One region of the Streptomyces sp. RG80 genome, then DNA from elsewhere that is predicted to be linked to it. Evidence: riboswitches for the same ligand, from Rfam matches in the RefSeq annotation. Region 1 holds a riboswitch; each other region holds the start of a gene.
The links. A riboswitch is a leader RNA that binds a small molecule or an ion and turns the genes downstream of it on or off. The one in region 1 is predicted to bind cobalamin.

Region 1 (7,438 bases):
CCGACGACGCCACCGTCACCGACCCGCTCGGCGACTACCTCGACTCCCTCGAACGCGTCGGCCGTCTCGCCCCCGCGGAGATCCTCCCGGCCCATCAGCACACCTTCACCGACGCGGCCGCCCGGGTGAGGGAGTTGCTCGCACATCACGAGGAGCGGCTGACGGACCTGCTGGGCCTGCTCGCGTCGCCGCTGACCCCGTGGCAGCTCGCCGAGCGCATGGAGTGGAACCGGCCCTGGGACCAAATCCCTTACGGGTCAAGGAACATCGCCGTCTCGGAGGCCGAGGCCCATCTGCGGCGGCTGGTCAAGCTGGGGCGGGCGGAGGCGGTGGCGGGGAGCGAGCCGGTGACGTACGTGGCGGTGTAGCGGTCCGGCGGTCCAGCGGTGTAGATGTCCAGCCGTGTGGCGGTCCAGCCGTGTAATCGGTCGCCCCGGCCGTCCCATGGCTGCTACACAGGATCATGGACCCCATCGAGCGACTCCTCGCCGAGCGCGCCTGCGAGCGTCTCATCGTCGACTTCGTCCGCCGGCTCGACCTCGGCGAACCCGGCTCCGTCGCCGAGCTGTTCACCGCGGACGGCAGCTGGGAGTGGCCGGTGGACGGGCGGCGGTTCGCGGGGCGGGCGGCGCTGCGGGAGTACTTCGGCTCGCGTCCCGAGGACCGGCTCTCGCGGCGGGTGATGACGAACATCCTGGTCACCGTGGCGACTTCGGACACGGCGACCGCGACCTCGTACTTCACGACGTACCGCGTCGACGGCCACGACGGCGGCCCGACCCCGATCCCCTCGGGCCCGCCCGTCCAGGTCGGGCACTACGAGGACGCCTTCCGCAGATCGGCCGACGGGACCTGGCTGCTGGCGTCGCGGGTCCTGCATCTGCCGTTCGGTGGGCCCACACCGCAGGCGTCCGGGGCGAGCGCGTAGTCAAGGCACCACACGGCCCGCTCGGGTCACAGCAGGGAGCGGATCAACTCCTCGGCCTGTCCCAGGAGTTCGGTCTCGCGCCGGCTCATCGTCGGGTTCGCCGCCCGTCGTCGCCGTGCCTCCGACAGGCCCTCCTCCGTCATGGGGGAGGCGTCCGCGAGCAGCCCGGTCAGCATCGCCCTGGCCGGTTCGGCGATCGGTTCGTCGCCGACGGCGACCTGGGCGAGGATCACGGCCGACATGCCCCAGTCGAGACCCGGGTCGCCCTCCTCGGCGTTGGCCCAGTCGATGACGTAGGGGCCGTCGGGGGTCAGCATCACGTTGTCCGGATGCAGGTCCAGGTGCACCACTCGGCCCGGCACCGCGTGCAGCCGCCGCAGCAGCCCGGCGACCACCTCACCCGCCTCCCGCGCGCCGATCCGTCCGGCACCGAACGCCGCCAGCATCGTCGGCCCGTGCAGCCGTTCCATCACCAGCTCGGTCCGCGTGGAGTCCGCGATCCGCACCCGCGGCACCGGATACCCGTGCCCGCGCACCCGCTCCATGACGGCCGCCTCGGCGAGCGCGTCCCCGTACCCGTCCCGGGCCCGCCGCAGCACCCACGCCTCGTCGATCTCGTACACGTCGGACGCCCGCCCCGAGCCGATGAGTCTCCCCGTGATCTCCATGTGCCCGAAACTACCGCCGCTCACAGGCGGCCCTCAGCCGCTCCGCTACGGCCCGGTACAGTGGCCGGGTCGTCATCACACCCGTACGGGGGGAAGCCGGTGCAATTCCGGCGCTGACCCGCAACCGTGAGCCGTCTCCTCCGGGAGCCGGCGAGCCGGATCGCCCCGTGCGGACTCGTTGACCGGCTCACGCGCATCGGCAACCGGCCGGTGCGCGGCACCGTCGAGGTCTACGGAGCCGAGCCGCCCGGGGTCGTCCCGTGCTGCCCGGCTCCCCCCGCAGGGAGAGGCATCCGCCGATCATGAACGTCCGCCGCAGTGCCGCGGTCCTGGCCGCCAGCGTAGTGATCGGCACGGCCGCGCCGGCCGTGGCCGCGAGTCCCTCACCGTCGCCTTCGGTGGTGATCCCGGAGGGGTTGTACGGGAGCGGGGACCCCACGTACGACGGGGTGTGGCGGCAGTCGCAGACGCTGCTCGCGCAGCTGGAGCAGGACGTGGTCCCCGCCGACGAGGCCGTGGACTGGCTGGCCGGCCAGCAGTGCGCGAACGGGGCCTTCCCCGCCTTCCGCGCGGACACCACCAAGCCCTGTGACGCCAAGGTCGTCGTCGACACCAACAACACGGCCGCCGCCGTCCAGGCCCTCGAGGCGACCGGCGGCCACGAGGACGCGTCCGGCAAGGCGATCGCCTGGCTGAAGTCCGTGCAGAACAAGGACGGCGGCTGGGGCTACACGCCGGGCGGGCCGAGCGACGCGAACTCCACGTCCGTGGTGATCGGCGCGCTGACGGCCGCCGGTCAGAAGGTCACGGCGGTCGAGAAGAACGGCCGGACGCCGTACGACGCCCTGCTGAAGCTCGCGCTCCCCTGTACCGGGGACGGCGCGGGCGCCTTCGCCTTCCAGCCCGACAAGAAGGGCGGGCTCGCCGCCAACGCCGACGCGACGGCGGCCGCGGTGCTCGGCGCGCTCGGCGAGCAGCAGACGAACGTCCACGCCGACGACGACAAGGCCGCGGCCTCCTGCGAGAAGCCCGGCGACGCCGAGCAGGCCGCGCACAACGGCGCCTCCTACCTCGCCAGGACCATGGCGAAGGACAAGCACCTCACGTCGGCCATGCCCGGATCCGAGGACCAGCCCGACTACGGCAACACCGCGGACGCGGTCGTCGCCCTCGCGGCCACCGACTTCCACACCGAGGCCACCGCGTCCGGCCGCTGGCTGGCGGCCAACGCCCTGAAGTGGGCCGAGCAGAGCGGTCCGGCCGCCTACGCGCAGCTCGTCCTCGCCGCCCAGGCCGCCGGTCTGAACCCGCGCGACTTCGGCGGCCAGGACCTCGTGGCCCTCCTGAACGCCACCGGCCCGAAGCCGGAGCAGGTGCCAACCGCGAACGAGAGCCGGGCCCCGGAGGCGGACGACGAGGCGGCGGCGGAGAAGGACGACGAGGGCGTCAGCGTCTGGTGGATCGTCGGCGTCGGACTCGTGGCCGGCATCGGCGTCGGCTTCCTGATCAGCGGCCGCAACAAGAAGCGGCAGCCGTGATCCGCCGAGTCCTCGCACCGCTCCTGGCCGCGCTGGTCCTCCTGACCGGCGCCGCCCAGGGCGCCCAGGCCGCCGGCTACCGCTACTGGTCCTTCTGGGACCGCACCGGCGACACCTGGACGTACGCCACCCAGGGCCCCGCCACCGTCGTCCCCTCCGACGGCGACGTCCAAGGCTTCCGGTTCGCCGTCAGCGAGGACTCCTCGGACGCGACGAAGCCCCGCGGTACGGCGTCCTTCACGGCGATCTGCGCGAAGACCCCGGCCGAGGAGGGCCGCAAGCGGGTGGCGCTGGTCATCGACTTCGGTACGGCGACGGACGCGCCCTCCGGGGAGAGTCCGCCCGCGGCGCGTACGGCGTGCGCGGTGGTCGCCCGGGACGCCACGAGCGCGGAGGCGCTGGCGTCGGTCGCCAAGCCTCTTCGGTACGGCACCAACGCGCTGCTGTGCGCCATCGACGGGTATCCGCAGACGGGGTGCGGGGAGCCGGTGGCCTCGGGAAAGAAGCCGGAAACGGCCTCGCCCGAGAAGACGGCCTCCGCCGAGAAGAAGGGCGACGACGGGGGTCCGTCGGTGGGCCTGTTCGTCGGCGCCGCGGCGGTGGCCGCGCTGGGCGCGGCGGCGGTGTGGCAGGCCAGGCGGCGCGGGAATGCGCGCTGACCCCGCGCACCCGGCCGGCCGTCGCGCCTCTCGGCCCCGCCCCGCGCCGCACCCGGTCGGCGGTCGCGCCACGCAGCTCCACCCCGGCGCCTGGTGGGTCTGGGCCCTCTCCCTCGGTGTCGCGGCCACCCGCACCACCAACCCCCTCCTCCTCGCCCTCCTCATCGCCACCTCCGCCTATGTGGTGGCGGCCTGCCGTCCCGACGCGCCCTGGGCCCGGGCCTACTCCGCCTTCGTCAAGCTCGGCCTCGCCGTGCTCCTCATCCGCCTGGCCTTCGCCGTCACCCTCGGCTCCCCGCTCCCCGGCACGCATGTGATCGTCACCCTCCCCGAACTCCCGCTCCCCGACTGGGCGCAGGGCATCCGCCTGGGCGGCAGGGTCACCGTCGAGACACTGGTCTTCGCGCTCTACGACGGCCTGAAGATCGCCACGCTCCTCATCTGTGTCGGCGCCGCGAACTCCCTCGCCCACCCCGGCCGGCTTCTGAAGTCCCTGCCCGGCGCGCTCTACGAGATGGGCGTGGCCGTGGTCGTGGCGATGACCTTCGCCTCGAACCTCATCCTCGACGTCCAGCGGCTGCGCGCCGCCCGCCGGTTGCGTGGCCGTCCGGACCGTGGCGTCCGAGGTCTGCTGCAAGTGGCCCTCCCGGTGCTGGAGGGCGCCCTCGAACGCTCCGTCTCCCTCGCCGCCGCGATGGACGCGCGCGGCTACGGCCGCACCGCCGACGTCCCCGCCCCCGTCCGCCGTACGACCGCCGCCCTCACCCTCGGCGGGCTGCTCGGCATCTGCGCCGGAACGTACGGTCTGCTCACCGCCGAAGGCGGCACGTACGGGATGCCCGTCCTGCTCGCCGGGGTCGCGGCCGCCCTCGTCGGCCTGCGGCTGGGCGGCCGTCGTACGCCGCGCACCCGGTACCGTCCGGACCGTTGGGGCACGCGCGCGTGGCTGGTGGCGGGTTCCGGCGTGGCGGTGGCCGTGGGGATGTTCGTCGCGGCCGCCCGTGACCCGGTCGCCCTGCACCCCGGTGTGATCCCGTTGGTCGCGCCCACCCTGCCGCTCTGGCCCGCCGCCGCGGTCCTGCCTGGGCTGCTGCCCGCCTTCCTCGCCCCCGACAAGGAGCCGTCGTGATCCGCTTCGAGGACGTCTCCGTCAGCTACGAGGACGCGCCCGAACCCGCCGTCCAGGGCGTGGACTTCGAAGTGCCGGAGGGTGAACTCGTGCTGCTCGTGGGCCCGTCCGGCACCGGCAAGTCCACGATTCTCGGCACCGTGAGCGGTCTCGTCCCGCACTTCACCGGCGGCACCCTGCGCGGCCGCGTCACGGTCGCCGGCCGCGACACCCGCACCCACAAGCCGCGCGAACTGGCGGACGTCGTGGGCACGGTGGGCCAGGACCCGCTCGCCCACTTCGTGACGGACACCGTCGAGGACGAACTCGCGTACGGCATGGAGTCGTTGGGCCTGGCGCCCGAGGTGATGCGCCGCCGCGTCGAGGAGACCCTCGACCTGCTCGGCCTCACCGACCTGCGCGCCCGCCCCATCGCCACCCTCTCCGGCGGCCAGCGCCAGCGCGTCGCGATCGGCTCGGTCCTCACCCCGCACCCGAAGGTCCTGGTCCTCGACGAACCGACCTCGGCCCTCGACCCGGCCGCGGCGGAAGAGGTCCTGGCCGTCCTCCAGCGCCTCGTCCACGACCTCGGCACCACGGTCCTCATGGCCGAGCACCGCCTGGAACGCGTCATCCAGTACGCCGACCGGATCGCCCTCCTGCCCGGCCCGGGAGCGGCGCCCGTGCTCGGCACGCCGGCCGAGATCATGGCCGTGTCGCCGGTGTATCCGCCGGTGGTGGACCTGGGCCGGCTCGCGGGCTGGTCGCCGCTGCCCCTCACGGTGCGGGACGCGCGGCGCAGGGCGGTGGGCCTGCGGGAACGGCTCGAGAAGCGGGGGGTGAGCGCGGATGGGAGCTCGGACGGCAGCGCGGCCGTGAGCGCCCCGAAGGTGCGCGGGGCTGTGTCGGTCGGCGGCTCCGCCGCGGGGACCCGCTGGTTCCGGCGGCGCGCACAGGCCCCCGCCCCCTCCCCCCACACCGCGGAGGTCCGCGCCCTCACCGTCACCCGGTCCCGCGTCCAGGCCCTGCGCCACGTGGACCTCGCCATCGCCCCAGGCGAGACCATCGCCCTCATGGGCCGCAACGGCGCCGGGAAGTCCACCCTCCTCAACACTCTCGTAGGCCTGGTCCAGCCCACCTCCGGCACGGTCCGCACCGGCGGCGCCACCCCCCATCTCACCGCCCCCAGGGACCTGGTCCGCCGGGTGGGCCTGGTCCCCCAGGAGCCCCGCGACCTCCTGTACGCCGAGACGGTCGCCGCCGAGTGCGAGGCCGCCGACCGCGACGCGAGCACGGCGCCCGGCACCTGCCGTGCCCTCGTCTCCGAGCTGCTCCCCGGCGTGAGCGACGACATCCACCCCCGCGACCTCTCCGAGGGCCAGCGACTCGCGCTCGCCCTGGCCGTCGTCCTCACCGCCAGGCCGCCGCTCCTCCTCCTCGACGAACCGACCCGCGGTCTGGACTACGCGGCGAAGGCCAGGCTGGTCGCGGTCCTGCGGGGGCTGGCCGCCGAGGGGCACTCGATCGTGCTGGCCACGCACGACGTGGAGCTGGCCGCCGAGCTGGCCCACCGGGTGGTGCTCCTCGCCGACGGTGAGGTGATCGCGGACGGCCCGGCAGCGGACGTGGTCGTCGCCTCCCCCTCCTTCGCGCCGCAGGTCAGCAAGGTCCTGGCGCCGCAGAAGTGGCTCACGGTCGCGCAGGTGAGGGAGGCGCTGGGATGACGGCCGTCCGGCTGGGACCCCGTTCCGTCGCCGCTCTCGTGATCACCGGTGTGGTCGGTGCCGTGGCGTTCGGCTGGCCCTTCCTCGCCTCGCCCACCTCCGCGGTCGGCACCCACAGCCAGGACGCGCCGTGGCTCTTCGCGGGTCTGCTGCTCCTGCTGGTCGCCGTGGTGGCCGCGGCGATCTCGGAGGCGGGGCTGGGGCCGAAGGCGGTGGCGATGCTGGGCGTGCTGGCCGCCACCGGGGCGGCGCTGCGGCCCATCGGTGCCGGGACCGCCGGTATCGAGCCGATGTTCTTCCTGATGGTGCTGAGCGGCCGGGTCCTCGGTCCGGGCTTCGGGTTCGCGCTCGGGTCCACGACGATGTTCGCGTCGGCGCTGCTGACGGGCGGGGTGGGGCCGTGGATGCCGTTCCAGATGATGGCGATGGGCTGGTTCACGATGGGCGCGGGCCTGCTGCCGGGCCGGGTCCGGGGGCGGGCGGAGCCGCGGATGCTCGCCCTGTACGGGTTCCTGGCGGCCTTCGCGTACGGCACGGCGATGAACCTCGCGGGCTGGCCCTTCATGGGCGCGCTGGCCTCGAACATCGCCTTCGTCCCCGGGGACCCGGTGCCCGAGAACCTGGCCCGCTTCGTCGCCTACTGTCTGGCCACGTCCCTCGGCTGGGACCTGGGCCGGGCGGTGTGCACGGTGGTGCTGACCTTCCTGCTCGGCCCGGCCGTGCTCAGGGCGCTACGCAGAGCCACCCGGCGAGCGAGGTTCGAGACCGCGGTCACATTCGAGCCTCGTTGACCGGTGAACCGTCCCACATGAC
Region 2 (7,438 bases), on a different contig from region 1:
GTCTGCACCACCCTGCTGGTGAAGTCCGGACGCCTCAAGTGGGCCTGGATCACCGGGATCCCGCTCGCCTGGGACGCCACGGTCACCCTGACCGCGAGCTGGCAGAAGGTGTTCTCCAGCGACCCCAAGGTCGGCTTCTTCAAGCAGCGCCAGGTCTTCCAGGACGCCATCGACCGGGGCGAGGTGCTGCCGCCCGCCAAGAGCATGGACGACATGCGCACCGTGGTCACCAACTCCACCGTGGACGGCGTCCTCACCGCCGTCCTCGCCCTGCTGATCGTGGTGGTCATCGCCGACGCCCTGCGGGTCTGCGTCCGGCACGTACGCCGCCCCGCGCTCTCCTCGCTCAGCGAGTCGCCGTACGTCGAATCGAGGATCGTCGCCCCGGCCGGGCTGATCCCGACCCGGCAGGAGAAGGAGGAGGCACGCCATGAGGTCGGCACTTCGGCGGGCCCTTAGGGGCGTGCGCTGGTACGTCCGCGAGCTGACCGACGAGTCGGCGTACGACCGCTATGTCGCGCACGTCCGCCGGGACCACCCACAGGCGGACGTGCCGACCCGGCGGGCGTTCGAACGGATGCGGACGGACCGCCAGGAGGCGGACCCGCGCCAGGGGTTCCGCTGCTGCTGACACCGATGTCGGACTCGATGCCGGACCCGATGCCGGACCTTCACCGAATCGACATACCGATATGCGGACGAGGTCTTCCACTCCTGTCACACCGTGACCTAGATTGCCTGCGCGTTACACGGTGATCAGTGAGGGGATCGGAGCCGCCGTATGTCATCAGAATCGCCCGAGGCCAGACCACCGGTGGTGACACCGGTCCGGGTGGTCATCGCCCTGTGCCTCTTCGCGCCCTTCGTGGCGATGCTGTGGGTGGGCTCCTATGCGAAGGTCGACCCGACCCTCGCGGGCATCCCGTTCTTCTACTGGTACCAGATGCTCTGGGTGCTCGTCTCCACGGCACTGACGATGATCGCGTACAAGCTGTGGCAGCGTGACCAGCGCGCCCGCAAGGGGGGTGGCGCGAAGTGAAGAACGACGTGAACGGCGTGGCACTCGCCGTCTTCATCTTCTTCTTCCTGGCCGTCACGGTCATGGGCTTCCTGGCCTCGCGCTGGCGCAAGGCCGAGAACGAGCACACCCTGGACGAATGGGGCCTGGGCGGCCGCTCGTTCGGCACCTGGATCACCTGGTTCCTGCTCGGCGGCGACCTCTACACGGCGTACACCTTCGTCGCCGTCCCCGCGGCGATCTACGCGGCGGGCGCGGCCGGCTTCTTCGCGGTGCCGTACACGATCCTCGTCTACCCGCTGATCTTCACCTTCCTGCCCCGCCTCTGGTCGGTCTCGCACAAGCACGGCTATGTGACGACCTCCGACTTCGTGCGCGGCCGCTGGGGCTCCAAGGGCCTGTCGCTCGCGGTCGCCGTCACCGGCATCCTGGCGACGATGCCGTACATCGCCCTCCAACTCGTCGGCATCCAGGCGGTGCTGGACGTGATGGGCGTCGGCGGTGGCGAGAACACCAACTGGTTCGTCAAGGACCTTCCGCTGCTGATCGCGTTCGGCGTGCTGGCGGCGTACACCTACTCCTCGGGGCTGCGCGCCCCGGCGATGATCGCGTTCGTGAAGGACACGCTGATCTACATCGTCATCGCGGTGGCGATCATCTACATCCCGATCAAGCTGGGCGGCTTCGACGAGATCTTCGGCGCGGCGAACGAGAAGTACACCGCCGCCAAGGCGGGCGGCCTGGTGCCGCCCGAGGCGGGCCAGTGGACGTACGCCACGCTGGCGTTGGGCTCGGCGCTCGCGCTGTTCATGTACCCGCACTCGATCACCGCGACGCTCTCCTCCCGCAGCCGTGAGGTGATCCGCCGCAACACCACGATCCTGCCGCTGTACTCGCTGATGCTGGGCCTGCTCGCGCTGCTCGGGTTCATGGCGATCGCGGCCGGAACCACGGTCACCAACCCCCAGTTGGCGATCCCGCAGCTCTTCGAGGACATGTTCCCGGACTGGTTCGCGGGCGTGGCCTTCGCGGCGATCGGCATCGGCGCGCTGGTGCCGGCGGCCATCATGTCCATCGCGGCCGCGAACCTCTTCACCCGCAACATCTACAAGGACTTCATCAAGCCGGACGCGACGCCCCAGCAGGAGACCAAGATCTCCAAGCTGGTCTCGCTGCTGGTGAAGGTGGGCGCGCTGGTCTTCGTCCTCACCATGGACAAGACGGTCGCCATCAACTTCCAGCTCCTGGGCGGCATCTGGATCCTCCAGACCTTCCCGGCCCTGGTCGGCGGCCTGTTCACCCGCTGGTTCCACCGCTGGGCACTGCTCGGCGGCTGGGCGGTCGGCATGCTCTACGGCACGCTCGCCGCGTACGGTGTGGCCTCCCCGACCCAGAAGCACTTCGGCGGCTCGTCGAAGGAGATCCCGGGCATCGGCGAGATCGGCTACATCGGCCTGACGGCCTTCGTCCTCAACGTCGTCGTCACGGTGGTCCTCACGTTCGTCCTGCGGGCGGCCAAGGCCCCCGAGGGCGTCGACGAGACCAAGCCCGAGGACTACACGGCGGACGCGGGCGACCCGGGCGTCGAGGTGGAGCTGCCGCCGGCGACGGCGGGCACTTCGCACTGAGGGTTGCGGTGACCAACGGGCCGTCGGGAAATCCGGCGGCCCGTCGTCGTGCCGGTCGGGCACACTCGCCCTCATGGACATCGAGATCCGGGCGGCGGACCCGACCGAATACGCCACCATCGGCGAGATCACGGCCCAGGCCTACCTCCTGGACGACCTCCTCGCCTTCGGCGAGAGCGACTGGTACCTCGGCGAGTTGAGGGACGTGGCCAAGCGCGCGGCCGCGGCCGAGGTCCTCGTGGCACTCCTCGGCGGCGAGCCCGTCGGCACCGTCACCTACGTCGGCTCGGCCGGCGGTCTCATGACCAACCTCGCCCGCCCCGGCGAGGCCGAGATCCGCATGCTCGCCGTCGCCCGGGCGGCCCGCGGCAGAGGCGCCGGGGAGGCCCTCGTACGCGCCTGCCTCGACCGCGCCAGGGCCACCGAGGACTGCACCGGCGTGGTGCTGTCGACCCAGCCGGTCATGCACGCCGCCCACCGCATCTACGAGCGCCTCGGCTTCGTCCGCGCCCCCGAGCGCGACTGGCGGCCGATCGAGGGCGACGACTTCACTCTCGTCACCTATGAGTTGACGTTCTGACACGCTCCGAAGTCACCTCGACACTACATCTGGGGGTGCCACCCGAACCCGGCACAAGATGTATGCTCATGCTCGCTGTCGCCGCAGGGGAATCCGGTGCGAATCCGGAACTGTCCCGCAACGGTGTACTCATGCGCGCATAGACGTATTTGTCCGCGCACGTGAGAGTCAGTCCGAGGACCTGTCGACAGTGTGCCCAGGCCGCCGTGGCCCGGGTGCCATGACGTCCGGGCCTCGTGGAGTGGGCCGGTGGACGCGACGCCCCGTGCGCTCGTGCTGCCCCCTGCCCTCCGCAAGGCCCCGTGCCGAGCGAGGGAGAGCCCCACGTGACCATCGCGCCAGCCGACCCGGCTTCAGTGACCCAGCTGGAGACCGACGGTCCCGGAACCGCGCTGCTGCGGACCCTGACCGAGCTGACCGCCGACCTCCCCGACGCCGACCCCGGACGGGTCGCCGCCGCCGCGCTGCGCGGCCGGTCCGCACGGGCCGACGAGTCGGAGCTGCGCGAACTGGCGACCGAGGCGGCCGCCGGTCTGATCTCCGAGGACCCGGCCTACTCCCGGCTGGCCGCCAGGCTGCTGACCATCAGCATCGCCGCCGAGGCCGCCTCCCAGGGCGTCACGACGTTCACCGAGTCGGTCGCGGTCGGCCACCGCGAGGGCCTGGTCGCCGACCGCACGGCGGAGTTCGTACGCGTGCACGCGGCCCGCCTCGACGCGCTGATCGACCCGGCCGGCGACGACCGCTTCGGCTACTTCGGCCTGCGCACCCTGCACAGCCGCTATCTGCTCCGGCACCCGATCACCCGCCAGGTCATCGAGACACCCCAGCACTTCATGCTGCGCGTGGCGTCCGGCCTCGCCGAGGACGACACCAGCCGTTCGGTGGACGAAGTCGCCGCGCTCTACGGGCTCATGAGCCGCCTCGACTACCTCCCGTCCTCCCCCACCCTCTTCAACTCCGGCACCCGGCACCCCCAGATGTCGTCCTGCTACCTCCTCGACTCCCCGCTCGACGAGCTGGACTCCATCTACGACCGCTACCACCAGGTGGCACGGCTGTCGAAGCACGCCGGTGGCATCGGACTGTCGTACAGCAGGATTCGTTCTCGCGGCTCCCTCATCCGCGGCACCAACGGGCACTCCAACGGCATCGTCCCGTTCCTGAAGACCCTCGACGCCTCGGTGGCCGCCGTGAACCAGGGCGGCCGGCGCAAGGGCGCGGCCGCGGTCTACCTGGAGACCTGGCACTCCGACATCGAGGAGTTCCTGGAGCTGCGGGACAACACCGGTGAGGACGCCCGGCGTACGCACAACCTGAACCTCGCGCACTGGATCCCGGACGAGTTCATGCGCCGCGTGAACGCCGACGCCGAGTGGTCCCTCTTCTCCCCCGCCGACGTGCCCGAGCTGGTCGACCTGTGGGGCGAGGAGTTCGACGCGGCGTACCGCAAGGCGGAGGCGAACGGCCTCGCCAGGAAGACCATCCCGGCCCGTGACCTCTACGGCCGCATGATGCGCACCCTCGCGCAGACCGGCAACGGCTGGATGACCTTCAAGGACGCCGCCAACCGCACCGCCAACCAGACGGCCGAGGCGGGCCATGTCGTCCACTCGTCCAACCTGTGCACGGAGATCCTGGAGGTGACCGACGACGGGGAGACGGCGGTCTGCAACCTGGGCTCGGTGAACCTGGGCGCGTTCGTGGTCGGTCAGGAGATCGACTGGGAGCGGCTGGACGAGACCGTCCGCACGGCCGTCACCTTCCTGGACCGGGTCGTCGACATCAACTTCTACCCGACCGAGCAGGCGGGCCGTTCCAACTCCCGCTGGCGCCCGGTGGGCCTGGGCGCGATGGGCCTCCAGGACGTCTTCTTCAAGCTGCGCCTGCCCTTCGACTCGCCCGAGGCCAAGGCCCTCTCCACGCGGATCGCCGAGCGCATCATGCTCGCCGCGTACGAGGCCTCCGCCGACCTCGCCGAGCGCAACGGTCCGCTGCCGGCCTGGGAGAAGACCCGCACCGCGCGGGGCGTCCTGCACCCCGACCACTACGGCGTCGAACTGACCTGGCCGGAGCGCTGGGCGGCACTGCGCGAGCGGATCGCGACGGTCGGCATGCGCAACAGCCTCCTCCTCGCCATCGCCCCCACCGCGACCATCGCCTCGATCGCCGGCGTCTACGAGTGCATCGAGCCGCAGGTCTCGAACCTCTTCAAGCGCGAGACGCTGTCCGGCGAGTTCCTCCAGGTCAACTCCTACCTGGTGGCCGAGCTGAAGAAGCTCGGCGTCTGGGACGCGCAGACCCGGGAGGCGCTGCGCGAGTCCAACGGCTCGGTGCAGGGCTTCACCTGGGTCCCGCAGGACGTCCGCGACCTGTACCGCACGGCGTGGGAGATCCCGCAGCGCGGCCTGATCGACATGGCGGCGGACCGGACCCCGTTCCTCGACCAGTCGCAGTCCCTGAACCTGTTCCTGGAGACGCCGACCATCGGCAAGCTCTCCTCGATGTACGCGTACGCCTGGAAGCAGGGCCTGAAGACGACGTACTACCTGCGCTCGCGCCCGGCGACGAGGATCGCCCGCGCGGCCCAAGCCACTGTCCCCGTACAGCAGGCCGCCGACCCCGAGGCCGTCGCCTGCTCCCTGGAAAACCCCGAGTCCTGCGAGGCCTGCCAGTAATGCCCAACCAGAACCTGCTCGACCCCGGCTTCGAGCTGACTCTGCGCCCCATGCGCTACCCGGACTTCTACGAGCGCTACCGGGACGCCATCAAGAACACCTGGACCGTCGAGGAGGTCGACCTCCACTCGGACGTCGCCGACCTGGCGAAGCTGTCCGAGGGCGAGCAGCACATGATCGGCCGGCTGGTCGCGTTCTTCGCGACGGGCGACTCGATCGTGGCGAACAACCTGGTGCTGACCCTCTACAAGCACATCAACTCCCCCGAGGCACGGCTCTACTTGAGCCGCCAGCTCTTCGAGGAGGCCGTGCACGTCCAGTTCTATCTGACCCTCCTGGACACCTACCTCCCCGACCCGGAGGACCGCGCGGCCGCGTTCGCGGCGGTGGAGAACATCCCCTCCATCCGCGAGAAGGCCGAGTTCTGCTTCAAGTGGATGGACTCGGTCGAGAAGCTGGACCGCCTGGAGACCAAGGCCGACCGCCGCCGCTTCCTCCTCAACCTCATCTGCTTCGCGGCCTGCATCGAGGGCCTGTTCTTCTACGGCGCCTTCGCGTACGTCTACTGGTTCCGCAGCCGGGGCCTGCTGCACGGCCTGGCGACCGGCACCAACTGGGTGTTCCGGGACGAGACCATGCACATGTCCTTCGCGTTCGAGGTGGTCGACACCGTCCGCAAGGAGGAGCCGGAGCTCTTCGACGACGAGCTGCGCCAGCAGGTCACCGACATGCTGAAGGAGGCCGTCGAGGCCGAGCTCCAGTTCGGACGCGACCTGTGCGGCGACGGCCTGCCGGGCATGAACACCGAGTCCATGCGGCAGTACCTCGAGTGCGTCGCCGACCAGCGCCTCGCCCGCCTCGGCTTCGCCCCGATCTACGGCTCCGAGAACCCCTTCTCCTTCATGGAGCTCCAGGGCGTCCAGGAACTGACCAACTTCTTCGAGCGCCGCCCGTCCGCGTACCAGGTCGCCGTGGAGGGCACGGTCGACCTGGACGAGGACTTCTGACCGTAGGTCGTGGATCCCTCCTCGCCGCTGTTACGTCAGAGCGGTGAGGAGGGATTCGTCATGCGCCGTACCACGACTCTCGTCGTCGCAGCCCTGCTGCTGGCCGGGTGCGGAACCCAGGCCGGCGGCGACAGCGACGCCGTGGCACCGTCCGACACCGTGTCGCCGTCGTCTTCCGGCTGTACGTCCGTATCGGAGCTGCACGCCTCCGACAGCGGCCGCACGGTGTGTCTGGCGGTGGGCGACACGGTCCGGGTCGCCCTGGACGGGGTGAAGAACAGGCCCTGGAAACCGGTCACCGCCGAGGGTCACGGGCTGGAGGCCGGCAACAGCGGCATCGTGCTGCTGCCGGGGGACGCGAACGCCGCGTTCGAGGCGGTGTCCAAGGGCACCGTCCGGCTCGCTTCGTCCCGCCCGCTGTGCGCCACGGAGCCCGGCCGGGTCGCGTGCCAGGGGATTCAGGAGTGGTGGGTCACCGTGGAGGTGAAGTAGCGCCGCTGCCGCTGCGTGTTGCGGATCTCGCGGTC
Region 3 (7,438 bases), on a different contig from region 1:
CCGCACGGCACTGATCCTGCCCACGCTCGGCCGCAGCGACCGCGACGTCCAGGCGGGCGGGGAGCAGTTCATGACGGTCGAGGACTCCATGAGCGAGGTCCACGCCACCCGCGGCCGGCTCGCCCCCGCGTCCGCGCGGCTGCTGAGCGAGGTCGCCATCATCAGCCGTCTCGCCCGCCGGGTGCTCGGCGGCGAACCGGACATCGCCTGGGCGGACTTCGAGGCCGACTACGACCTGGTGCGCGAGCGGATCGCCCGAGTCGTCGAGGGCTTCGAGGACTTCAACGAGCGGGTACGGCGCCCCGGTGGCTTCCGGCTGCCCAACCCGGTCAACGACCGGGTGTTCCGTACGCCCAGCGGGAAGGCCGTCTTCACCGTCAACGACTTCACCATGCTCCGGGCGCCGAAGGGCCATCTGATCCTTCAGACTCTGCGCTCGCACGACCAGTGGAACACGATCCCCTACGCCATGGACGACCGCTACCGCGGCATCAAGGGCGGCCGCCGCGTCGTCCTGGTGAACTCCGCGGACCTCGCCGACCTCTCGCTTACGGACGGCGGTCTCGTGGATCTGGTCAGCGTCTGGTCCGACGGCTCGGAGCGCCGCGCGGACGCCTTCCGGGTCGTCGCCTACCCCACTCCCCCGGGTTCGGCCGCCGCGTACTACCCGGAGACCAACGTCCTGGTCCCGCTCGACAGCGTCGCGGACATCAGCAACACCCCGACCTCGAAGAGCGTGGTCGTACGGCTGGAGGCGAGGCCGGCGCCGACGTCGTAGCGCCGCCGTCGGGGCCGCGGCCCGGTGCCGGCGCGGCCCCGACCGGCCCGGGGCGGGTCAGCCGACGGGCGCGGTGCGGATCGCCGCGATGTCGAACTGGAGGCGGACCTTCTCGCTCACCATGGCGCCGCCCTCGGCCAGTTTGGAGTTGTAGTTCAGGCCCCACTCCGTGCGGTTGATCGTGGTGGTGCCGTCGAACCCGGCCCGCTGATAGCCGAAGGGGTCGGTGACATGGCCTATGTAGGTCAGTTCCAGCACCACGGGGCGGGTGACGGCCTTGATGGTCAGGTCGCCGGTCATCCGGTAGACATCGTTGCCGGTCATCTCGACGGCGGTGCTCGCGAAGCGCATCCGCGGGTAGTTCCTGGCGTCGAGGAAGTCGCGGCCCACGAGGTGGGCGTCGCGCTGTTCCACACCGGTGTCGACGCTGCCGGTCGACAGCACGATCTCCGCCTGTGAGCGGGAGGGATCGCGGCCATCGAAATACAGACGGCTCTGGTACTCCGCGAAGGAGCCGCGAACCGTGGTCACCATGGCGTGCCGTACGGAAAAGCCGATCCTGCTGTGGGCGGGGTCGATGACCCATTCGCCGGTCAGGGGCGCCAGCGCCGGATCCGGAAGGACCGCGGTGCCGACGGCCGGTGACATCGTGGGGGGCGGGGGCGTGACGGTCCGCTCCGAACGGCGGAGCGAGGTGTCACGGCTGAACAATTTCATGATTCACCTAATTACTGCACGGGAGTTGTTGTCGCAAGCCCTGATCAACAATGGACAAAAACTCCACAAGTCCGCCATGCCATCGCCTAGTCCACTCCGACGAGGGTGCGCACCTCGAAGTCGTCGAAGCTTTCGGACGGATCGGGCCGGCTCAACACCGAACCCAGCCAGCCGAGGAGGAATCCGGCCGGAATGGAGACAATGCCCGGATTCTGCAGGGGAAACAGGGCGAAGTCCGCGGACGGGTAGAGCGAGGCGGGAGTGGAGGAAACCACCGGCGAGAACACCACGAGCAGGACGGAGCTCAGCAGGCCGCCGCAGAGACTGAGCAGAGCGCCCTGTGCGGTGAAGCGCCGCCAGAACAGAGTGTAGACGAGGGTCGGCAGGAGAGCGGAGGCGGCGATCGCGAAGGCGAGGAATGCCAGGGTGGCCGTATTCGCGCCCCAGGAAATCAGGGCGAGCAGCATGCCGAGAACACCGATGACGGCGGCCGCGAGCCGGGCCACGGCCAGTTCCTCGGTCTCCTTCGCCTGCCCCTTGCGGATCACCTCGCCGTAGAGGTCGTGGGCGAGGGAGGAGGCCGCGGCCAGGGTGAGGCCGGCGGCGACGGCGAGGAGCGTGACGAAGGCCAGGCAGGACAGCAGGGCCGTCAGCAGACCGCCGCCGAGGTTCTGGGCGAGCAGCAGGACGGCGGCGTCGCCCTTGCGGTCGGTCTGCGCGATGGTGTCGCGCCCCACGATGGCGGTGGCCCCGAGCCCGAGGATGCCGGCGGCCAGACAGACGAGGCTGACCAGGCCCATCGCCCACACCACCGAGGAACGCAGGACGGCGACCTGCTTCGGGGCGAGGAGCCGCATCATGACGTGCGGGAGCGCGGCGAGGCCGAGCACGATGGCCAACTGGAGGCTGAAGAAGTCCAGTTTGCTGGTGGTGCTGGCGCCGTAGCGCAGTCCGGGTTCCAGGAACCGTTGCCCCTGGCCGCTGTTGTCCGCGGCGGCGGCCAGCAGGGCGTCGAAGTTCCAGTCGAAGCGGTGCAGCACCATCACGGCGGTCACCGTGACCCCGGAGATCAGCATGACGGCCTTGACGACCTGGATGAAGGTGGCGCCGGGCATACCGCCGATGGCCGCGTACACGATGACGATGACACCGATGACGACCACGCACAGGGTGCGGGTGGTGGCGCTCGGCTCACCGGTGAACTGGGTCAACAGCGCGACGCTGCCCACGAGTTGGGCGACCAGATAAAGGGTGGCGATGGCCAGGGTGCACAGGGCCAGGGCGAGGCGGACCGGCCGCTGCAGGCGCGGCAGGCGGTACGCCAGGGTGTCGCCCAGGGTGAACTTGCCCGCGTTGCGCAGGGGTTCGGCGATGATCAGCAGGACCATCATCCAGGCGACGGCGGTGCCGCACAGGTACAGCAGTCCGTCGTAGCCGGTCAGCGCGACCAGGCCGGTGCTGCCCAGCAGGGTCGCGGCCGACAGATAGTCGCCGCACATGGCAAGGCCGTTGCGCAGCGGGGACATCAGGCGGTTGCCGAGGTAGAACTCGCTGATCTCGTCGCCCTGCGGTGCGGTCAGCAGCGCGGTGAAGAGGGTGACGACGACCACCGACAGGAAGAGCACGAGCGTCAGTTGCAGGCTGAAGCGGTCCGCGACCGCGGCGCCGGTCGTCACCATCGGCGAAGGTCCCCCTCACGGGGAGCGGCCGTCGTCCGGGCCCGTCCCACGGCGGCTTCCTGATGTCGGACGAGCCCGCGCAGACTGCGGACCACGGGGGTGACGCGGGTGCGGTGGTGCACGAGGTAGCGCCACACGATGACGCCCATCAGCACGAACTGCCCCAGCCCGAGAGCCAGTCCCAGGGTGAGGTGTCCGCTCACGGAACGGTTCATCACAGTCGGCGCGAAACTCGAGAGCAGGACGTAGAGAAGAAATCCGCCGACGGCGACGGACGTTGCCTTCACGCCGAATTGCCGATGGGTACGACGGAGTGTCCGATATGCGGGATCGTGCGCCACCGGCATATGTTCCGCTGGGCCGTGGGGAGTTTCGGAGTACGGCGGCGGCGCGCCGAACGGCGTGGAGTGCCGTGACACAATGCACCTTCTTCGCTGCTTTGCGCGGAGGCAGGCCAGAGCCAAGCTCTGTGCAGACTTCGTGGGGGATTTGTGAATCAGAAATTCGCGTGATTCGAAAATTTCGCGACGCGGTCGGGACCGGGATTCTCGCAGCGTGCCCGTTGAACTATCAACGGGATGAACGGGGTGGATCCGCGCCGTGACTCATTCGCACGCCAAGGCTTGCGCGCGAGCTCCCCCACAGCCTGCGAAAAGCCCCTTCCCGGGAATAGGTCTGCACCTTCTCCCCCGCCAGGTTGTCTCAAACGCACCGCACAGCCGGGCGAGCGCGGACCGCGTCCCCATCAAGGACGGCCCTGGAGATGACCAAGATCCGCCCAGCAACTCGTCACGTTTCCCCCTCGCTTCACCATGGTTCGGTAACGAGAGGGATCCGCACCGGACTCGGTCATACGTTCGTCTCCGTGAACTCTCAAGACACCCCCGACAGAGCCGGGCGCCGCGCACTCCTGCGCGCCGGGCTCACCGGCGCCGCGGCGATCGGCGCCGGCCTCACCCTCGGCGCCGGCCCCGCCTCCGCGACCCCCCTCGGCAGCCGTCCCCGTCCCGGCACCCCGGGCGAGGCCCTGCGCGAACTGGCGGCGGGCAACCTGCGCTGGCGCACCTACCGCGAGCGTCATCCGGACGAATCACCGGCCGTGCGACAGAGCCTGACGACGGCTCAGCACCCCTTCGCCCTCGTCCTCGGGTGCATCGACTCCCGCGTTCCCCCGGAGCTCGTCTTCGACCAGGGTCTCGGCGACCTGATGACCGTCCGCAGCGGCGGCGAGGTGCTGGACGAGGCCGTGCTCGGCAGCGTCGCCTACGGGGTGCTCGAACTCGACATCCCCCTGGTGCTGGTCCTCGGACACCAGTCCTGCGGTGCCGTGAAGGCCGCCGTCGAGACCGACATCTCCGGTGCGCAACTGCCGGCCCACATCCAGTATCTGGCCGACCAGATACGCCCCAACATCGACCGCACCAAGGACGGCGCCGCCCGCGTCGACGCCACCATCGACGCCAACGTCCGCGCGATCCGCTCCCGCATAGCCGCCGAGCCGGACCTCGCCGCGAAGGTGGCCACCGGTGAACTCGCGGTCGTCGGCGCCCGCTACGAGCTGACCACCCAGCTCGTGCACCGCCTGTCCTGATCCTCGGCCCACAGGCGCCGCCGGTGAACTCACCGGCGGCGCCCGCGCGTTCGCCCGCGCGCACCCCGCACCTCACGTCGATCGCCTTGGCCCTCGCCCCCTTCGCCTGTATAGGCTGACCCCGCAGCTGGTTCGCCCTGCCCGCCAGGCAGGCGCGTCGCAAGAGGGAACCCGGTGGGAATCCGGGACTGCCCCGCAGCGGTGAGCGGGAACGACCGCCGTCATACGCACTGGATCCGGTGAAGCGGGTCCGGGAAGCGACGGCCAGTAGGTGCCTCGTACGTCACGAGGTGTGCCCGCGAGTCCGAAGACCTGCCACTGCCCGCGTACGACGGACTCGTGCGCGGAGATCCCGGTGACCTCGAGGGCGGGTCGGCGAACACTCCAGGCAGGCACGGTTTTCAGTGCACTCGCCCGGGAGTGCCGTTCACCTTCGCGTTCTCCCCTCGCCGGGGTCGTCCGACGAGAACAGCTCGCGAAGGAGAGTTCCGTGACCACCGACTCCACGGCCGTGGCAGCGCGCGCCACCGTCTACGGCTACCCCCGCCAGGGCCCGGACCGGGAACTGAAGAAGGCGATCGAGGGCTACTGGAAGGGCCGCGTCAGCGCCGAAGCCCTCCACCGCACCGCCGCCGATCTACGCCGGTCGAACTGGCGGGAGCTGGCCGAGGCCGGTCTCCACGAGGTGCCGACCGGGGACTTCTCGTACTACGACCACGTCCTGGACACCACCGTCATGGTCGGCGCGGTCCCCGCGCGCCACCGCGCGGCCGTCGAAGCGGACCCGCTGGACGGCTACTTCGCCATGGCCCGCGGCGGTCAGGACGTGGCGCCGCTGGAGATGACGAAGTGGTTCGACACCAACTACCACTATCTGGTCCCCGAGTTGGGCCCCGACACGGTGTTCGCCGCGGACGCCTCGAAGCAGGTCGGTGAGGTACGCGAGGCCCTCGCGCTCGGTCTGGCCGCCCGGCCCGTCCTGGTCGGCCCGGTCACTTACCTGCTGCTGGCCAAGCCCGCGCCCGGTGTCCCCGCCGACTTCGACCCGCTCACCCTCCTCGACCGGCTGCTGCCCGTCTACGCCGACGTCCTCGCCGACCTGCGGGCCGCCGGCGCCGAGTGGGTGCAGCTGGACGAGCCCGCCCTCGTCCAGGACCGGACCCCGGCCGAGCTGAACGCCGCCGCCCGCGCCTACCGTGAACTCGGCGCACCGACCGACCGGCCGAAGCTGCTGGTGGCCTCCTACTTCGACCGGCTCGGGCCGGCCCTGCCCGTCCTGGCCAAGGCACCCGTCGACGGACTCGCCCTGGACTTCACCGGCCCGGCCGCCGCCAACCTCGACGACCTCGCCGCCGTGGGCGGGCTGCCGGGCAAGCGGCTGGTCGCGGGCGTGGTCGACGGACGCAACATCTGGATCAACGACCTCGGGACGTCACTGGCCACGCTGGGCACCCTGCTCGGGCTCGCCGACCGGGTCGACGTGGCTGCCTCCTGCTCCCTGCTGCACGTCCCGCTCGACGTGACGGCCGAGCGCGACATCGCCCCGCAGATCGCCCGCTGGCTCGCCTTCGCCCGCCAGAAGACGTCCGAGACCGTCACCCTGGCGCGCGGCCTGACCCACGGCACCGCCACGATCGCCGCCGAACTCTCCGCGAACCGCGCCGACCTGGCGTCCCGCGCGGCCTCCCCGATCACCCACGACGCGGCCGTGCGCGCCCGGACGGCAGCCGTCACCGAAGCCGACACGCGCCGGCCACAGCCCTACGCCGATCGGGCCCCGGCCCAGCGCGCCCATCTGTCGCTCCCGCCGTTGCCCACCACGACCATCGGATCCTTCCCGCAGACCGGCGAACTGCGCACCGCACGGGCCGACTTGAAGGGCGGCCGGATCGACACGGCGGCCTACGAGGCGCGTATCGAGGCCGAGATCCGCGAGGTGATCTCCTTCCAGGAGAAGACCGGCCTCGACGTCCTCGTGCACGGCGAGCCCGAACGCAACGACATGGTCCAGTACTTCGCCGAGCAGCTCACCGGCTACCTCGCCACCCGGCACGGCTGGGTCCAGTCCTACGGCACCCGTTACGTCCGCCCGCCGATCCTCGCCGGCGACATCTCGCGCCCCGAGGCGATGACGGTCCGCTGGACGACGTACGCCCAGTCCCTCACCGACCGGCCGGTCAAGGGCATGCTCACCGGTCCGGTCACCATGCTCGCCTGGTCCTTCGTCCGTGACGACCAGCCGCTCGCGGAGACCGCCCGCCAGGTCGCCCTCGCCCTGCGCGACGAGGTCGCCGACCTGGAGGCGTCCGGCGCCTCGGTGATCCAGGTCGACGAGCCCGCACTGCGCGAGACCCTGCCGCTGCGGGCCGCCGGCCGCCCCGCGTATCTGGCCTGGGCCACCGAGGCGTTCCGGCTCTGCACGGCGGGCGTACGGCCCGAGACGCAGATCCACACCCACATGTGCTACGCGGAGTTCGGCGACATCGTCGGCGCGATGGACGATCTCGACGCCGACGTGATCAGCCTGGAGGCGGCCCGCTCGCACATGCAGGTGGCCCGTGAACTGGCTGCGCACGGCTATCCGCGCGAGGCGGGGCCGGGCGTGTACGACATCCACTCGCCGCGGGTGCCGGGCGTGGCGGAGGCGGCGGCCCTGCTGCGCGAGGGACTTGA
Region 4 (7,438 bases), on a different contig from region 1:
ATCGCCGAGATCCGCTCCGACCCCTCGGCGAGCATCGGGTCGAGCATGAACCGGAAGCTCTCCTGGTTCAGCGAGTACGCCACGTACCGGCCGGCGAGGGTCAGGTCGCCGTCGTAGCCGAGGGTCGTGGTGCCGCGGTAGTAGTCGGGGGCGGGCAGGTCGTCGAGGTTCACCCGCGCCGCGGTGAGCAGTTCGGAGTACGGGCGGCGCGCGGCGAGGGCGTCGAGGACCTCGCGGGTGCGCATCCGGCGTCCGGTGCGGTGGTCGACGACGAGCATGCCGCCGGCCTCGATCCGGCCCCGGTGCACGACCTCGTCGTCCGGGAAGGCGACCTGCCCGGCCTCGGAGGCCACCATCAGGTACTCGGCGGTCTCGACGGTACGCAGCGGGCGCAGGCCGAGCCGGTCCAGGCGGGCGCCGACGACGTCGCCGTCGCTGAAGATGAGGGCCGCGGGGCCGTCGTTCTTCTCCTCGTACAGGGAGAAGTACTCCAGCATGTCGCGGACGCCGTCGGGCAGGGTGCGGTCGTTCTCCCAGGCGGGCGGCATGAGGGACACGACGGCCTCGACGAGGTCCAGGCCGTCGTCGAAGACCCGGCTCTGGAGGGTCTGGTCGAGGCGGCTGGAGTCGGACTGGCCGGGCGGGCGCACGATGGACCGGGTCCGGGCGCGCGCGAGGGCCTCGTCGGAGAGGCGGTTCTTGCGGTCGGTGTTGAGCTCGCCGTTGTGCGCCATGAGCCGGAACGGCTGGGCCATGGTCGGGTGCGGCTCGGTGTTGGTGGAGAACCGGGTGTGGAAGTACAGCGAGCGGACCGAGTGCCGGGGGTCGACCAGGTCGCGGAAGTAGCCGATGACCTCGCCGGAGTTGAGGCGCCCCTTGAGGACCTGGGTGCGCGCGCTGAGCGAGAGCGGGTACAGCCCGGCGTACGCCTCGTCGGCGTAGGCGACGGCCTCGACCGCGAGCAGGGCGCGGTGGGCGGCCGCGTCGACGGCGGCGCGCTCCCAGTCGTCGGGGGCGCGGAACACCCACTGCACGACGGGCAGTTGGTACTGCTCTGCGGCGGGGCAGGCGACGGTGTGGTCGACGGGTACGTCCCGGACGAGGAGGATCTCGAAGCCCTGCTCGGCGATGCTGCGCCCGACGAGTTCGCGCGCGCCCGCGCGGCGCCCGGCGTCGGTGGGCACGAAGCAGTTGGCGACACCGAAGTGCCCGGCGCGCAGCGCCCGGCCGGTGAGCGCGCCGAAGAACTCCACCGACAGGTCGACGCTCACGCCGGCGCCGTCCCCGACGCCCTCGGCGGACTTGCCGCCGCGGTGCGGGATGGTGCGCAGCGCTTCGTCGCCCTTGAGGATGACGTCGTGGCTCGGGGTTCCGTCGAGCCGGGTGAGGAAGCCGACGCCGCAGTCACTGTGGTCGCGGGCAGGGTCGTGGAGACCGAGGGTGCTGGAGTTCAAGTGGCGGTCCTGTGAGCAGCGGGTTTCGGCTGGGGGTACCTCCCAGGCCCGTGGGGCACTGGGGAAGGACGGCCAGGCTGCGTCGGTGGAGCGCTCGCCGCGGGCGGGCCGGTGTACCGGCCGAGCCCAGAGTGGTGCAAAGGGAAACGGTAAGGCGTGCCTAAGTTCGATGCAAGTGGGTCTTGATCTCCTTCATGGTCAGGTGGGACTCCAGACGCGAGACGGCGGGCAGCCCGCTGAGCCTGCCCATGAGGAAGGCCTCGTAGGCGGCGTGGTCCGCGACCGCGACGCGCAGGAAATAGTCCGGGCGCCCGTACATCCGGCGGAACTCCACGACCTCCTCGTAGGAGGCGACGGTCTCCTCGAACTCCTCGACGGTCCCGCGGTCCTGGGCATGGATCTCGACGTCGATCAGCACCTCGAGGCCGCGCCCCAGCGCCGCGGGGTCGACCACGGCCCGGTATCCGGCGATGACCCCGGCCTCCTCCAGCCGCTTGACCCGGCGCAGACAGGGCGGCGGGGTCAGGCCGACCCGCTTGGCCAGCTCGACGTTGGTGAGCCGACCGTCCTGGCGCAGATGAAACAGAATGTCGCGATCAATGGCATCGAGGCTTACTTCATTGCTCACCGAGCGATCGTACAGCGGTAATCGGCAACCATATAAGGCACGCTCTTTCCTAAAATTACGCCTATGCACCTAACTCCCGCCGTCAAGCCCTCCGAGGCGCGCGCGGCTTTCGGGGACTCCCTCGGTGTGGGCCTGGGGTTCGTCCCGCTCGGGCTCGCCTACGGGGCGCTGGTGACGCAGTCGGGGCTGCCCTGGTGGTGGGCAGGGCTGGCGGCGGCGCTGATCTTCGGCGGATCGTTCGAGTTCCTGCTCATCGGCCTGGTCACCGCCACCGCGCCGCTCGCGTCCGTCGCGCTGTCGGCGTTCATGGTCAACGTCCGGCACGTCTTCTACGGGCTGTCGTTCCCGCTGCACCGCGTGCCCGGCCGCCTCGGCAGGGCGTACAGCACCTTCGCGATGTGCGACGAGGCGTACGCGCTGGCCACCGGCGAGCAGGCCCGCGCCTGGTCCGGCCGCCGCATCCTGTGGCTCCAGCTCTTCCTGCACCTGTACTGGGCGGGCAGTGCGACCGCCGGCGCCCTGCTCGGCTCCCTCGTACCCGGCGTCGACGGCCTGGACTTCGCCCTGACCGCGCTGTTCGCCGTCCTCGCCCTAGAAGCCCTCAGGGACGTGCGTGGCGATCTGCCCACTCCCGTGCTGGCCCTGCTCAGCGCCCTGACCGCGCGGTTCCTCTGCCCCGGCGAACTGCTCCCAGCCGCCTTCGCCCTGTTCACCACCGCCCTGCTGGCCCGCCACCTCACGACCCGCCGGAAGCCGAGCCATGCCTGACACGCCCTACGCCGTCGCCGCCGTCCTCGTGGCCGCCGCCGTGACCTGGGCCCTGCGCGCCCTGCCCTTCGCCGCCCTCACGCCGCTGCGCGAGAGCGCGACCGTGCGGTACCTCAGCACCCGGATGCCCGCCGGCGTCATGCTGATCCTCCTCTTCTACTGCCTGCGCGACCTCCCCCTCCCCCACCCGCGCGCCCTCGCCCCGCTGACCGCCCTGGCCGTCACCGTCGCCCTGCATCTGTGGCGTCGCAACGCCCTGTTGAGCATCCTCGGCGGCACCACGGCCCATGTGCTCCTGCTCGGCACGGTGTTCACCGGCTGAGAGCGGCTCGGGGCCGCTCGAAGGGCGGTTGCGGGAGTCACTCGGCGCACTCGGCCCCGTCCCGGTGTGCGCCCGGCGCGAGCCGCCGGGCGCCGCTCACGCGCCCCCTGCTGCCGCTTGCCAGCGCCTTTACCAGCGCACTACTCTCGCCAGGCCTTGGTGAACGGGAAATCCGGTGTGATGCCGGTGCGGCCCTCGCCACTGTGATCGGGAAGTCCGGCTCCGGCTCTTACGAGCAGCCACTGGGTCCTTCGGGACCCGGGAAGGCGGAGCACGGGCGGTGGGACCCGTGAGCCAGGAGACCGGCCAAGGCGCGTCAACCATCCACGAGGTGCTGGAGAGGGTCTGCTGAGCCATGCACATAGCCGAGGGTTTCCTTCCTCCGGCGCACGCCGTCGCCTGGGGCGTCGCGTCCGCGCCATTCGTCGTCCACGGAGTGCGCTCGCTCACCCGTGAAGTCCGGGAGCACCCGGAGAGCACCCTGCTCCTCGGCGCCTCCGGCGCCTTCACGTTCGTCCTGTCCGCGCTGAAGCTGCCCTCGGTGACGGGCAGTTGCTCCCACCCCACCGGCACGGGCCTCGGCGCCATCCTGTTCCGGCCGCCGATCATGGCCGTACTGGGCACCATCACCCTGCTCTTCCAGGCCCTGCTGCTCGCCCACGGAGGTCTGACCACGCTGGGCGCCAACGTGTTCTCGATGGCGATCGTCGGGCCCTGGACGGGATACGCCGTCTACCGACTGCTACGGCGCTTCGACGTGCCGCTGATGGTGGCGGTGTTCTTCGGCGCGTTCTTCGCGGACCTCTCCACCTACTGCGTCACCAGCGTGCAGTTGGCGCTCGCCTTCCCGGACCCCGGCAGCGGATTCCTGGGCGCGCTCGGCAAGTTCGGCTCCATCTTCGCCGTCACCCAGATCCCGCTCGCGGTGAGCGAGGGGCTCCTGACGGTGTTCGTGATGCGTCTGCTGGTCCAGTCGAGCAAGGGCGAACTGACGCGGCTCGGAGTGCTGTTGACCCGGCAGAACAAGACCGAGGCCGAGACCGAGACCGAGGCGGTGGCCCGATGAGCCGTAACGCGAAGATCAACGCCCTGCTGCTGCTCGTCGTGGCGGCACTCGCCGTGCTGCCGCTGGCCCTCGGGCTCGGCGACCACAAGGAGGAGCCCTTCACGGGCGCCGACGCCGAGGCCGAGACCGCGATCACCGAGATCGAGCCGGACTACGAGCCCTGGTTCTCGCCCTTGTACGAACCGCCGTCCGGCGAGATCGAGTCGGCCCTGTTCGCCCTCCAGGCGGCGCTCGGCGCGGGCGTCCTCGCCTACTACTTCGGGCTGCACCGGGGCCGCCGGCAGGGCGAGGAGCGGGCGCTGGCCCGACGGGACACGGACACCCGAAAGACCCTGGGCGACTCCCCCGCCGAGGCCCCCGACGGGTCCGCCGCCCAGTCCGCCGCCGAACGGACCTGACCCCGCGTGCTGCCGATCGACGCGGCCGCGCACAGCAGCCGCTGGCGCCACCGCCACCCCGTCGACAAGGCCGTGCTGGGGCTCGGCCTGACGATCCTCGCCATCTCGCTGCCGCCCTGGCCCGGCGCCGCCCTGGTGCTGGCCACGGCCCTCGTCGTCCTCCTGGGCCCGGCCGGCGTGCCCGCCCGGCGGCTGTGGCGCGCCTACCGGGTGCCGCTGGGCTTCTGTGTGACCGGGGCCCTCACCCTGCTCGTCCAGGTCGGCGGCCCCGACGGCGTCGTCGCCCCGGCCGACGGCGGCTGGGTGCGCGCCGGGGAGCTGTTGCTGCGTACGTCGGCCGCCTCGCTGGGGGTGCTCCTGTTCGCCTTCACCACCCCCATGTCCGACCTGCTGCCCCGACTGGTGAAGGCGGGCGTGCCCGCACCCGTCGTGGACGTCGCGCTGGTGACGTACCGCATGAGCTTCCTGCTCCTGGACTCCGTGCGCCGGATCCGCGAGGCCCAGGCGGCCCGGCTCGGGCACACCAGCCGGGCCGCGGAGTGGCGGTCGCTGGCTGGGCTCGGCGCCACCGCTTTCGTACGGGCCTTCAGCCGGGCGGCGCGGCTCCAGGACGGGCTCGCCGGGCGCGGCTACGACGGCACCCTGCGGGTGCTGGTGCCCGAGGCCCGCGTCTCCGTCCGCTTCACGGCCGCCAGTGTCGCGCTGCTCGCGACGGTGGCCGCCCTCACCCTCGTCCTGGAAAGGCCGCTGTCATGAGCGAGCCCGTGCTGGTCGCCCTGCGGGGCGCGTCCTTCGCGTACGAGGACGGCCCGACCGTGCTCGACGGCCTCGACTTCGAGGTGCGCGAGGGGCGGGCGCTCGCGCTGCTGGGCCGCAACGGCAGCGGCAAGACCACGCTGATGCGCCTGCTCAGCGGCGGACTGCGGCCGCGCACCGGCGAGTTGGCGGTCGAGGGGCGGCCGGTGTCCTACGACCGCAAGGGGCTGACCCGGCTGCGGACGACCGTACAGCTGGTGGTGCAGGACCCGGACGACCAGCTGTTCGCCGCGTCCGTCGCCCAGGACGTGTCCTTCGGACCGCTCAACCTCGGTCTGCCCGACCCGGACGTACGGGCCCGGGTGGCGCAGGCGCTGGCCGCCCTGGACATCACCGCGCTCGCCGACCGGCCCACCCATCTCCTCTCGTACGGCCAGCGCAAACGGACCGCGATCGCGGGTGCCGTGGCGATGCGGCCGCGTGTCCTGATCCTCGATGAGCCGACCGCCGGCCTCGACCCCGACGGCCAGGAGCGGCTGCTCACCACCCTCGACGGGCTGCGCGCCTCGGGCACCACGGTGGTGATGGCCACCCACGACGTCGACCTCGCCCTGCGCTGGGCCGACGACGCGGCCCTGCTCACCCCCTCCGGCGCGCACACCGGCCCCGCCGCCGCGATGCTGGCCCGCACGGAGCTGCTCGGGCAGGCGGGGCTGCGGCTGCCCTGGGGCGTCGCGGCCGCCCGACTGCTCAGGGAGCAGGGGCTGCTGGCCGACGACGCCCCGGGGCCGCGCACCGCGGACGAACTCTCCGCGATGGTCCACGACTCCGCGTCCCGGTGACGGCGGGCGGACACGCCGGGTTCAGGCCGCCTGGAGGACAGGTCCCTCCTTCGCCACCGCCCTGCGGGCGGGGGCGGTGCCCTCGTCGTCCAGCAGGTCCAGCAGCGACTCCCGGGCGCGGGCCACGCGGGAACGGACCGTGCCGACCGGGCAGTTGCCGGCCTCGGCGGCCTCCGCGTAGGGCAGGCCGAGCAGTTGGGTGAGGACGAACGCCTCGCGGCGCTCGTCCGGCAGCGACTCCAGGAGATCCAGCAGGGCGATGCCGTCGTCGAAGCCGGGCAGGTAGCGCGGCTGCGCGTGCTCGACGGCCAGTTGCCAGTCCGGTGTGTCGGACAGACGCGGCCGCGCGGCGGCATGCCGGTAGCTGTCGATCACCGCGCGGCGCGCGATGGCCAGCAGCCAGGCGCGGGCCGAGGAGCGCCCCTCGAACCGGTGCAGACTGCCGAGCGCGCGCAGGAACGTGTCCTGCGCCAGGTCGTCGGCGGCCTGGGGGTCGCCGCAGAGATGGGCGACATAGCGCTTCACGTCGAGGTGCAGGGCGCGGACGAAGTGCTCGACCGCGTTCACGTCACCGCCGCGGGCGGCGAGCGCCCACGCGGTGATCGACTCGTCGGGCGACATCGACACATCCGGCGACATCGACACATCCGGCGACATCGCCGCGTCCTCGGGTGGGCGCGCGGCGGACAAGGCAGAAGTGATCACTTGGTGTCCTTCTCGGTCATCCATGATCCGGACCGGTGCGCGTGACAGTGCGGGCGGTCCGGTGCGGGGAGACGGCCGTACGGCACCCGGTGGGGCGTACGGCCAAGACCCGAGGCGCCTCCTGGGCGGCCTCGGGGAACCGGCTGTCGTCAGGCGACAGCGGTCCCCGCGGGCGGACCCCGAGAAGTGATCGCATGGACGAGGAGCAGGCGCGGCACCCGGTCCGAGGAGGGCCGGTGCGCGCGGACGCGGGGACGCTCGGGGGTGAGGTGCACCGCGGCGAGCAGCAGGCGCAGCGGTGCCACCAGGCGTCCGGCCACCGCCCGCAGGATGCGGAACGCGGCCTTCTCGCCGTACGCCAGCCACAGCCCGCACAGCAGCCCGGCCAGCAGGTGGGCGGCGAGCATGCCGAAGGACGACGAGCCGGTCAGGAGGTGGCCCGCGTGATCCATGGGCGCCATGTCCATGGGGTCCATGGAATCCGTGGCCCCCATGGAGT

Region 2: linked by a shared signal. The riboswitch ahead of ABKA17_RS03325 (ribonucleoside-diphosphate reductase subunit alpha) and the one ahead of ABKA17_RS26495 (SCO2321 family membrane protein) in region 1 are both predicted to bind cobalamin.
Region 3: linked by a shared signal. The riboswitch ahead of metE (5-methyltetrahydropteroyltriglutamate--homocysteine S-methyltransferase) and the one ahead of ABKA17_RS26495 (SCO2321 family membrane protein) in region 1 are both predicted to bind cobalamin.
Region 4: linked by a shared signal. The riboswitch ahead of ABKA17_RS11030 (energy-coupling factor ABC transporter permease) and the one ahead of ABKA17_RS26495 (SCO2321 family membrane protein) in region 1 are both predicted to bind cobalamin.

Annotation. Positions count from the first base shown of each region.
Region 1 is NZ_JBEAAJ010000007.1:595,514-602,951, reverse strand. It holds gene ABKA17_RS26510 (Strvi_7410 family MBL fold metallo-hydrolase) at 1-368, shown strand, start outside; gene ABKA17_RS26505 (nuclear transport factor 2 family protein) at 464-928, shown strand; gene ABKA17_RS26500 (phosphotransferase) at 955-1,596, opposite strand; cobalamin riboswitch at 1,652-1,783, shown strand; gene ABKA17_RS26495 (SCO2321 family membrane protein) at 1,899-3,134, shown strand; gene ABKA17_RS26490 (SCO2322 family protein) at 3,131-3,793, shown strand; gene ABKA17_RS26485 (energy-coupling factor transporter transmembrane component T) at 3,783-4,922, shown strand; gene ABKA17_RS26480 (ABC transporter ATP-binding protein) at 4,919-6,625, shown strand; gene ABKA17_RS26475 (ECF transporter S component) at 6,622-7,416, shown strand.
Region 2 is NZ_JBEAAJ010000001.1:718,084-725,521, reverse strand. It holds gene ABKA17_RS03350 (carbon starvation CstA family protein) at 1-459, shown strand, start outside; gene ABKA17_RS03345 (CstA-like transporter-associated (seleno)protein) at 431-631, shown strand; gene ABKA17_RS03340 (DUF3311 domain-containing protein) at 782-1,039, shown strand; gene mctP (monocarboxylate uptake permease MctP) at 1,036-2,646, shown strand; gene ABKA17_RS03330 (GNAT family N-acetyltransferase) at 2,720-3,226, shown strand; cobalamin riboswitch at 3,289-3,429, shown strand; gene ABKA17_RS03325 (ribonucleoside-diphosphate reductase subunit alpha) at 3,553-5,904, shown strand; gene ABKA17_RS03320 (ribonucleotide-diphosphate reductase subunit beta) at 5,904-6,911, shown strand; gene ABKA17_RS03315 (hypothetical protein) at 6,972-7,403, shown strand; gene ABKA17_RS03310 (hypothetical protein) at 7,370-7,438, opposite strand, start outside.
Region 3 is NZ_JBEAAJ010000006.1:168,097-175,534, reverse strand. It holds gene ABKA17_RS21610 (FdhF/YdeP family oxidoreductase) at 1-778, shown strand, start outside; gene ABKA17_RS21605 (YceI family protein) at 836-1,495, opposite strand; gene ABKA17_RS21600 (sodium/solute symporter) at 1,582-3,174, opposite strand; gene ABKA17_RS21595 (DUF485 domain-containing protein) at 3,168-3,521, opposite strand; gene ABKA17_RS21590 (carbonic anhydrase) at 4,040-4,765, shown strand; cobalamin riboswitch at 4,876-5,099, shown strand; gene metE (5-methyltetrahydropteroyltriglutamate--homocysteine S-methyltransferase) at 5,256-7,438, shown strand, end outside.
Region 4 is NZ_JBEAAJ010000003.1:174,204-181,641, reverse strand. It holds gene ABKA17_RS11050 (glutamate synthase-related protein) at 1-1,454, opposite strand, end outside; gene ABKA17_RS11045 (Lrp/AsnC family transcriptional regulator) at 1,615-2,082, opposite strand; gene ABKA17_RS11040 (AzlC family ABC transporter permease) at 2,146-2,850, shown strand; gene ABKA17_RS11035 (branched-chain amino acid transporter permease) at 2,843-3,172, shown strand; cobalamin riboswitch at 3,313-3,497, shown strand; gene ABKA17_RS11030 (energy-coupling factor ABC transporter permease) at 3,528-4,238, shown strand; gene ABKA17_RS11025 (energy-coupling factor ABC transporter substrate-binding protein) at 4,235-4,636, shown strand; gene cbiQ (cobalt ECF transporter T component CbiQ) at 4,643-5,392, shown strand; gene ABKA17_RS11015 (energy-coupling factor ABC transporter ATP-binding protein) at 5,389-6,234, shown strand; gene ABKA17_RS11010 (sigma-70 family RNA polymerase sigma factor) at 6,256-6,891, opposite strand; gene ABKA17_RS11005 (hypothetical protein) at 7,089-7,438, opposite strand, start outside.